DNA from 2 places in the Zhaonella formicivorans genome. Region 2 is predicted to be linked to the other one. Evidence: riboswitches for the same ligand, from Rfam matches in the RefSeq annotation. Region 2 holds a riboswitch; the other holds the start of a gene.
The links. Region 2 has a riboswitch for FMN ahead of EYS13_RS05990 (ECF transporter S component). Riboswitches for the same ligand answer to the same signal wherever they lie in the genome.
Positions count from the first base shown of each region.

Region 1: it holds a riboswitch for FMN, as region 2 does, so the genes downstream of both, ribD (bifunctional diaminohydroxyphosphoribosylaminopyrimidine deaminase/5-amino-6-(5-phosphoribosylamino)uracil reductase RibD) here and EYS13_RS05990 (ECF transporter S component) in region 2, are expected to answer to the same signal.

Region 1 is NZ_CP085524.1:2,850,550-2,855,147, reverse strand. Features, by position in the region: gene ribE (riboflavin synthase) at 1-205, opposite strand, end outside; gene ribD (bifunctional diaminohydroxyphosphoribosylaminopyrimidine deaminase/5-amino-6-(5-phosphoribosylamino)uracil reductase RibD) at 216-1,313, opposite strand; FMN riboswitch at 1,657-1,798, opposite strand; gene EYS13_RS13930 (methylenetetrahydrofolate reductase) at 1,873-2,790, opposite strand; gene fdhF (formate dehydrogenase subunit alpha) at 3,144-4,598, opposite strand, start outside.
Region 2 is NZ_CP085524.1:1,199,606-1,204,203, reverse strand. Features, by position in the region: gene pknB (Stk1 family PASTA domain-containing Ser/Thr kinase) at 1-897, shown strand, start outside; gene rsgA (ribosome small subunit-dependent GTPase A) at 916-1,797, shown strand; gene rpe (ribulose-phosphate 3-epimerase) at 1,800-2,459, shown strand; FMN riboswitch at 2,518-2,633, shown strand; gene EYS13_RS05990 (ECF transporter S component) at 2,726-3,301, shown strand; gene yfcE (phosphodiesterase) at 3,305-3,856, shown strand; gene rpmB (50S ribosomal protein L28) at 4,074-4,262, opposite strand; gene EYS13_RS05975 (DUF1858 domain-containing protein) at 4,476-4,598, shown strand, end outside.

The sequences.
Region 1 (4,598 bases), 1.7 Mb from region 2:
TGCGGTAGGTTTCAGGCATTACATCAACGGTGAAGGAGGATTTATCCAAAGATACTACCGTCAGGCAAACGCCATTGACCGCGATGCTGTCTCCCAGCTTTGTTCCCTCTAACACCAGCGATGCTTGTATTCTGAGATAGTTTTTCGACTGTAATCTCTTTGCTTCCAGCACTGTCCCCAGCTCTTCTATAATTCCGGTAAACATTTTTGGTCACTCACTTTCTAAAGTAGCCGGTAACCAGCAAGTCGCCGGCCATGTTCTCGCAATTTAACTCTGCCAACCGGTAAGCTTCCGCCATAGATTGGACTCCCCTGCCTTCCACCGGCGTTTTAGCCTGTTGTCCGCCGACAATTTTCGGGGCAATAAAACAGTATAGTTTATCAGCCAATCTTTGCCGCAGGTAGGACTCGATAACAGTACCTCCCCCTTCCACCAACAAGCTCGTAACTTCTTTTGCTCCCAAGCGGTCAAGTAAACAGGACAGGTCCAAGAGTCCCGCGGAACTGGGCAGCTGCCAGACCAGTACCCCTTTTTCTTCCAGTCTGCTGATTTTTTCCTTGTCCGCATTTTCAGCACAACAAATTATAGTAGGGGCCGGAGAATCCAGATTTACGACATTGGAATTCAAGGGAACCCGCAAGCGGCTGTCAAGAATTACCCGGATTGGATCCTTGCCTTTTTTCCCGGGCAATCTGGTATTTAGGCTAGGGTTATCGCTTAAGACAGTATTAATGCCTACTAAAATAGCATCGGTCTCATCCCGCAAAGTATGGACATATGCTCGGGAAACTTCATTGCTAATCCATTTAGCATCTCCTGCAACAGTGGCTATTTTGCCGTCCAAAGTCATGGCCCATTTGAGGGCAACAAAAGGCCTCCCGGTGGTGATGTACTTGATAAATACCTCATTAAGTTTTTCCGCCTCTTTTTGCAAAACGCCCACAATAACCTTAATTCCAGCTTCCCGCAGCATTTTTATCCCCCGCCCGTTAACCAGGGGGTTCGGATCGGTCATAGCAACCACTGCTTCTTTTACCCCGGCTGCAATTATTTTGTTGACGCAGGGCGGGGTCCGGCCATAATGGCTGCACGGCTCTAAAGTTACATAGAGGGTTGCATCCCGGGCGGCAGGTCCTGCCTGCTCAAGGGCAATTACCTCAGCATGAGACGTACCTGCTTTTTGATGGTAGCCTTCGGCAATGATCCTCCCCTCCTTAACCACTACGGCGCCTACCATAGGATTAGGGCTTGTCCTGCCTTTCGCCAGGGCAGCCAGTTCTAAGGCCCTGGCCATTAAAGTACGATGGTCCAAAATTTCGCCTCCTTGCTCAAGCATCATGATGACTTGAGCCAACGGCCATCAGCCGTCAGCTATCAGCCATTAGCAATCCTGAAAATATCTGTAGAGTATATGTCCTGTTGCACCCACTTTCTGCATGTAAAGCATCTTTTCCCGTGTCTGGATATTAGTGAGTTTTGCTGGAAGCTAAAGGCAAGGCAGATTGACGTTCTTAGCTAACTTTCACGGAACAGCGGGTGCTATGGTTAACAATTTTTAAGGCAGTATTAATTTGGGCTAATCATAAAAATTTAAAACCCCCGGATAGGAAACCCAGGGGTGATAAACTAAAACAAGCTTCAACAGCTTAAGCTTCTCAATCCTTCTCCCATCCAGACTTTACTGTCGGCTTCGGAACCTCCCCGAATCAGCCTTGCGGCTCGCGGGCTTAGCTTTTTAAGCATCACCGCCGGTGTGGAATTGAGGCAGTCGCCTCTCACCAACCCCTGAAGGTATTCTGCTGTACGTTATTCTATACCAATATTAACTTTTTATACTGCAAGATGCAAGAGCCGGCTGCAATTTCCATAATTTAGTTGCCTATAACCTTCTGTGAAAAAAAGGATTGTTGTCCAATAGCCGGTACCCTGACGATTTCCTTAACCAGTTCTACTTCACCGATGGGGAAGATATGAACGCCGTGGGCAAATCGCTGCAGTTCCTCGTACAACTCTCGGGCTATCGCAATCCCTTCCTGGCGACCGCCGGCTTCTATCCTCTTTAACACCTCCGGCTTAATCTTGATCCCTGGAACTTTCTCATTAAAGTAACAAGCAAATTTGTAGCTTTTAAGCGGTAATAATCCAAAAAGGATAGGTAGATTGAAAGAATGGGTTACTTCCAAAAATCGTTCGGCAGTTTCCAAATCAAAAACCGGCTGGGTCTGGATAAAATTAACCCCTGCGTCAACTTTTCGTTTTAATTTTTCAAGCTCTTGAGCCAAATTATCGGCACCAGGGTTGGCACCGGCTCCAATAAAAAAGGTGGGGGCTGCTAATAATTTTTTGCCGCTCAAGTCCCTACCTTGGTTTAAGGCAGAGGCCGTCTTAATCAAACCGATGGAGTCCATCTCAAATACATCTTTAGCATGGGGGTGATCGCCCTTATCGGAGGGGTCCCCGGTAATGACCAAGATGTTGCGCACTCCAAGAGCGGCAGCCCCCAGAAGTTCGGACTGAATCCCTATACTATTCCGATCCCGGCAGCTCATGTGAAATACAGCCTCTATACCCAGATCTTGCTGCAGGATATGGGCCAAAGCAATGGGACTCATGCGTAAAGTTGCCATGGGGTTATCCGCAATGTTAATAGCATCCACATAATTGCGGATTGAGCTGGCGGCTTCCAACGTCGGTATGGGCTCAGCGCTTTTCGGCGGCTCCAATTCCACAGTAACAATAAATTTCCCCCAACGAATTTTTTCCCTTAAGGTATGAATCGCATATGCCATACAACTTACTCCTTTCCTTGTTAAACTTGTTCGGGATTAACCCGGCTACAAAAAACCAATTATTAAAAAAATAGCATTGTATACCGTATCCCAACGGTTACTTGAATTTCAGTCTAATTGTCTTCATAGCAAAGGCACCCTGTTGCCATGGAATATTTTTAAAATTTTACGAATATTTAAGCTAAATTATACTCCGCATGGGCTGCTAAGGAAAGTAAAATTTGCTCAATTTAACATTAAATTGTATAGTTTAATCTATTAAAAAAAGTTATAACCGGTTACTTTATAAAATTACAGATCAACGCTAATAAAAAGGGCGAGAGACAACCATAAAAGGCTGTCTTTCACCCTTTTTAAACCTTACTGACCTTCACCGCACATACTTTTAGTTCCGGTATTTTACAAACCGGATCGGTGGCTGAGTTGGTTAAAAGGTTAGTCGGCGTTTCGGCAAAGTGAAAAGTCATAAAGATATTTCCCGGGGGTACGTGGTCGGTAACCTGTACCGTACTTCTTACTTTACCCCGGCGGGACTCAACTTCAATGGTATCGCCATCTTTAATGCCATAAGCCCTGGCATCCTCCGGGCTCATCATAGCCAGTTCGTGGGAGTGCAGTTCGCCGATACCTTTGGAACGACGGCTCATGCTGCCGGTATGGAAATGGTACAACATCCTGCCGGTTATGAGGTTCAGAGGGTACTGGCTGTCCGGTTCTTCCGCGGGATTCCGGTACCGTACCACGTGGAACTTGCCTTTGCCCCTGGCAAATTTGTCGCGGTGCAAATACCGGGTCCCCGGGTGGTCCTCCGTAGGACAGGGCCACTGCAGGCCATGTTCTTCCAGCCTGGGGTAGGTAATTCCTCCGTAATGGGGCGCTACCCTGGCTATTTCAGCCATGATTTCTTCCGGGTTTCGGTACTGCCAAGGCGCACCCAGCCTGTTAGCCAGCGCCATGATTATTTCCCAGTCGGCCTTTGCTTCCCCCGGTGGCTCAACAGCTTTGCGCACCCTCTGAATCCGCCGTTCCGTATTGGTAAATGTACCCTCTTTCTCAGCAAAGCTGGCAGCCGGCAGCACCACATGGGCAAGTTTAGCAGTGTCCGTTAAGAAAATATCCTGCACTACCAGGAATTCCAGGTTTTCCATCGCCGCCCGGACATGATTGCCATCGGGGTCCGAGAGCATTGGGTTTTCTCCGATGATATACATGCACTTGATGCTGCCTTCATAAGCTGCCTCAAACATCTCGGTAACTGTCAGGCCCCGCTCACCTGGGAGCTCGGCATCCCAGTACTCGGCAAATTTTCTGCGGTTTGCCTCTTCACTTACCGGTTGGTAGGAAGGGTAGTAATCAGGCAGTGCCCCCATATCGCAGGCACCCTGTACATTGTTTTGGCCCCGCAGCGGATCTACCCCGGTACCGGACCGGCCCACATTTCCGGTGAGCACAGCCAGATTGGCCAGCGCAAACACGTTATCGGTGCCCGAGGTGTGCTGGGTAATGCCCATGGCATAAACGATGGTGGCCCGCTGGGCGGAAGCGTACATCCGGGCAGCCTGAACCAGCAGCTCAGGATCCACCCCGGTGATTTCCGCCACCCTCTCCGGGGTATACTCTTCAATCCCTTTAACCCATTCTTCAAAACCTTCGCTCCGTTCCTGGACAAATTCTTTATCCCACAAATCCTCCTTTAGGATGATATGGGCCAAGCCGTTGAGCAGCGCTACATTGGAACCGGGCTTCAGGCGCAGCCAAAGGTCCGCGTACCTGGTGAGCTCGATTTTTCTCGGGTCAACCACAATCAG
Region 2 (4,598 bases):
CTGCTAGTAGCCTTGGCGGGTTTTTGGCTGGGCATGGAACGTTTCTTTGAGGTAGGGGAGTCGGAAGTGCCAAACGTAGTGGGGAAATCCCTGGCTGATGCAGAAGCGATCCTAAGTCAAGCTAAGCTGAAATACCAAGTCGAGGAGAAGGTCTATCATCCCAGCTTGCCTGCAGGTTACGTGGTCAAACAGTCCCCCGAAGCAGGTAAACCGGTTAAAAGAACACGGCCTGTAATTTTAGTTCTTAGCCTGGGGCCGGAATTAAAGCCCGTACCGGGTGTGCTGGGCGAGCCCGAAAGAACGGCCCGGATTACACTTACGAACGCCGGGTTTAACGTGGCTGAGCAGGTGGAGGAAGTTTATGATGAGGAAATTGAGGCTGGACGCGTGGTGGCGCAAAACCCTGAACCTGAGGTTAAAAAACCTTTGGGCACGGAAGTTACCTTGACAGTCAGCCTTGGACCTGAGCCGAAAAATATACCTATGCCTAAACTAGTGGGTGAAAGGCTGGAGGATGCCCGCCGGATACTGGAAGAAAACCGCTTGGAATTAGGGAATGTTACCAACGAGATCAGCTACGAATTTTTCAGTGGCCAGGTTATGTGGCAAAGCGTTCCGGAAGGACAAAATATTTTGCAGGGGCAGAAAGTTGATGTAAAAGTGAGCAAAGGCCCGGGCTTAGCTCCGGAAACGCGCAATGTGGAGATACTTGTAGCTGATGATGGCAAAGAGCATCATATCCAGGTGATAGTTTCCGATGTGACAGGTACCCACGAAGAATATAACGCCTGGCATAATCCCGGTGATTTTGTCATCGTCCCGATAGAATTTTACGGTAAGGGGATTCTTAAAGTTTTACAAGACGATAAAGAAATTCATAGAGAAGCAGTGCCATAGAGCAAGGGGGATGAAGGTTTGCTGCTTGAAGGCATAATTTTACGGGGTTACAGCGGTTTTTATTATGTTTGGGCTGAGGACGTCACTTACGAATGTTCCCTACGGGGTCGTTACCGTCTAAAAATGCAGGATTTTTTGCCCGGAGACAGAGTAAAAATTTTACTGGTTGAAGGGCAAAATAAAGGAGTAATTGAAGAAGTGCTGCCCAGGCAGACTGAACTTGTGCGCCCACCCGTAGCCAACGTCACCCAGGTTGTAATTGTGATGGCTTTACAGAGCCCTGACCCGGATTTGGTTTTATTGGACAGGCTTTTAATTTTAGCTCAAGAAGCAGGGATTCGCCCGGTAATTAGCTTTAACAAACTGGATCTGGCTCCGGAGGAAGTTGTAGCAGATTTAAACAACCTGTATACCGGGTTAGGTTATAAAGTTATTTTAACCAGCGCTAAAAAGGGAATAGGCATTATAGAATTAAAGCAGGAATTGCAGGGGGAAGTTACTGTATTTGCAGGGCCTTCCGGGGCTGGCAAATCGAGCTTGCTAAATGCCGTACAGCCTGGACTGCAATTAAAGACGGGCGAAGTAGGGGAGAAGAGCCGGCGCGGTAAACATACCACCCGGCATGTGGCGCTTATGCCCATGGAAAACGGCGGCTTTGTTGCTGATGCACCGGGCTTTAGCCGCCTGTACTTGCCGGAATTAAAACGGGAAGAACTTGCTTTTTATTTTCCTGACTTTGCCTGCTTCCGGAATATGTGTAAGTTTAATACATGTTTGCATCACAGCGAACCTCAGTGCGCCGTCAGGGCGGCATTGGATAAAGGTTTAATTGACCCCAGGCGGTATGAGCATTATATAGCTTTTTTACAAGAAGTAATTGCTAAAGAGAGGAGTTTTTAACCGTGATTCGGCTTGCACCGTCGCTTTTGGCTGCCGACTTTAGCTCTTTAGGCACAGAGGTTTCTAAGGCCGAGCAGGCAGGGGTGGAACTGTTGCATCTTGATATTATGGATGGTCATTTTGTGCCTAACATTACTTTCGGTCCGGACTTGGTCAAAGTCTTGCGCTCGAAAAGCAAGCTGCTTTTTGATGTGCATTTGATGATCGCCGAACCCGATCGCTATATCCCCGCTTTCGCCAGAGCAGGAGCGGATTTTATCTCCGTGCATGTGGAAACATGCCTGCATTTGCACCGGACCTTACAAAATATTCGGGAGCAGGGCGTGAAAGCAGCTGTGGCTTTAAATCCGGCAACGCCTCTTTCCACAATCGAATACGTTTTATCTGAAGTGGAAATGGTGTTGCTGATGACAGTTAACCCCGGTTTCGGCGGTCAGCAGTTTATTAAAGCCGTGCTGCCCAAAATTGCGGAATTGCGTAAAATCATTGACAGCAAAGGTTTATCCGTAGATATCGAGGTTGACGGAGGAATTAATGCGGAAACCGCACCTCTGGCTGTCCAGGCTGGAGCTAATATTCTGGTGGCGGGTTCTGCTATTTTCGGTCAGCCGGATGTGTCTCTGGCCGCTAAGACACTGCGGGACAGCATAGCTGGCATTTAGCAATTTGCTACTTGACTTAGGAAAAGTCCCAGTGCTAAAATATGCTTGAATTTAATAGGTGATCCTTCGGGGAGAGGTGTAATTCCTTACCGGCGGTTAAAGCCCGCGAGCCAAATGGTTGATCCGGTGTAATTCCGGAGCCGACAGTTAAAGTCTGGATGGGAGAAGGTGATGAGAAGATGCAGTTTGCTTGTATTGAACTACCCGTTGGATTACCGGCGGGTTTTTTAATTTTTCTTTATCCTAATATATCAGAGGTGAAAGCTGTGTCAACAAAAAAGCTAGTACGCGTGTCATTGCTTGCTCTTATCGGCTTTCTGCTAATGTTTAGCATTGAATTTCCTTTGCCGTTTTTTCCGCCGTATTTAAAATACGATCCCAGTGAAGTTCCAGGATTAATTGCGGCTTTTGCCTGGGGTCCCTGGACCGGTGTGTTGGTGGAATTTTTGAAGACATTTTTGTTTTTTGTTTCCGGTAAATCGACTGCAGGTATTATTGGGGTGGGGGCCGCTTTCATAGCCGGAGGAAGTTTTGTGCTGGTGGCTGGTTCCATCTACGAACGAATGAAAACTAAAACGGGAGCCGTTGTTTCACTGCTGGCCGGTTCGCTGGCGATGACTTTGGTTATGACAGTGGCTAACTACTTTGTGCTCCTGCCGCTGTGGGGCGTACCGTCCAATGAAGTGCTGCCGTTAATAACTTCGGCTATTATACCTTTTAACCTGGTTAAAGCGCTTTTTAGTTCGTTAGCTACATTTGTAATTTACAAAAGGGTACACTATTGGTTGGAAGTACCGGTAGCCCGTTTAGCCAAACATAAGGAAAAGGAACAGGAGTTGTAAACTATGAAAGTCGGTATAATCAGCGATACCCATGGTGTCGTATTGCCTTGGAAACGGGTATTGGGTCAAATTTTCCGTGATGTGGAAGTTATTCTACATGCAGGCGATGTGCTCTATCACGGTCCCCGTAATCCGGTCTTGGAAGGGTATGCTCCCCAGGAGCTGGCGATAGCGCTGAATGAGTGTCCCGTGCCAGTGCTGATTGCCAGGGGAAATTGCGATGCCGAAGTGGATCAGATGTTGTTAAACATACCCCTCGCAGCCCCTTATCTTTTTACGGTGTTGAATGGTAAGAGAGTATTGGTACATCATGGTCATTCCCTGCAAAATGATGAAATGGAAGAGCTTACCCGGCGTTGGGACATTGACCTATGTATTTCCGGTCATACTCATGTTGCCGCGATTGAAAAAAAGAATGGCACTGTTTATTTCAATCCCGGCAGTTGCTCATTGCCCAAAGGCGCAGGTGTACCCAGCGTGGGTCTCTGGGACAACGACAGGCTGCTGCTTATCTGTAGCGATACCGGCAGGGTTTTGGACGAACATCCTTTGTAATAGTATAAACTAAAAGACTTGGGCGATGTATTTAACTCCCAAGTCTTTTTATGTTGTTGCTGAATATGCTATATTACGTTAAAGATTTACGCTTTTTACTACTTGGTTAGAGCGTTCCTTGAATGGGTAACCTACAAGCAATATAGCTTTAAGTTGCGCAAGCCTTTGGCTGGCCTGCAAGCAAATCGCCAAGTGTTCCCGGTTTGTCAGAAACTTGTTAAATTGCGCGCTCTACTTTGCCGGAACGCAAGCAACGGGTACAAACAACAATTCTTTTCGGGCTACCGTCAACTATGGCTTTTACCTTTTGCAGGTTGGGAGACCATGTCCTTTTTGTTTTAATGTTGGAGTGGCTGGCCTGGTTTCCCGTAACTACTCCTTTGCCACAAATATTGCACTTAGCCATTTTTCCACCTCCTTATAAAAAGCCAAAGGCTATTAATCCTAAATCAAAACCTTTACTAATTTTAGCAAAAAGCAAAATCTTTAGCAAGAAATTTTAAAAAAGGGAAAAAAGTTTCCGGCATAGCAGGGATTAAAACAGTTTATGTTGAATTTAAGCGAAAATAGGCATATACTTTTTATCTAAGCTGCAAAATTTAATAACGGGGGGTTAGCGATGATTAGCAAGGAAATGTCGCTCCTTGAACTGCTACAGGCCTATCCCCAGTCCAGGGAAATTTTGGAAAAGCATGGTATGGCGTGCCTCCGCTGCATGGGTGCTGCTGACGAAACGATTGAA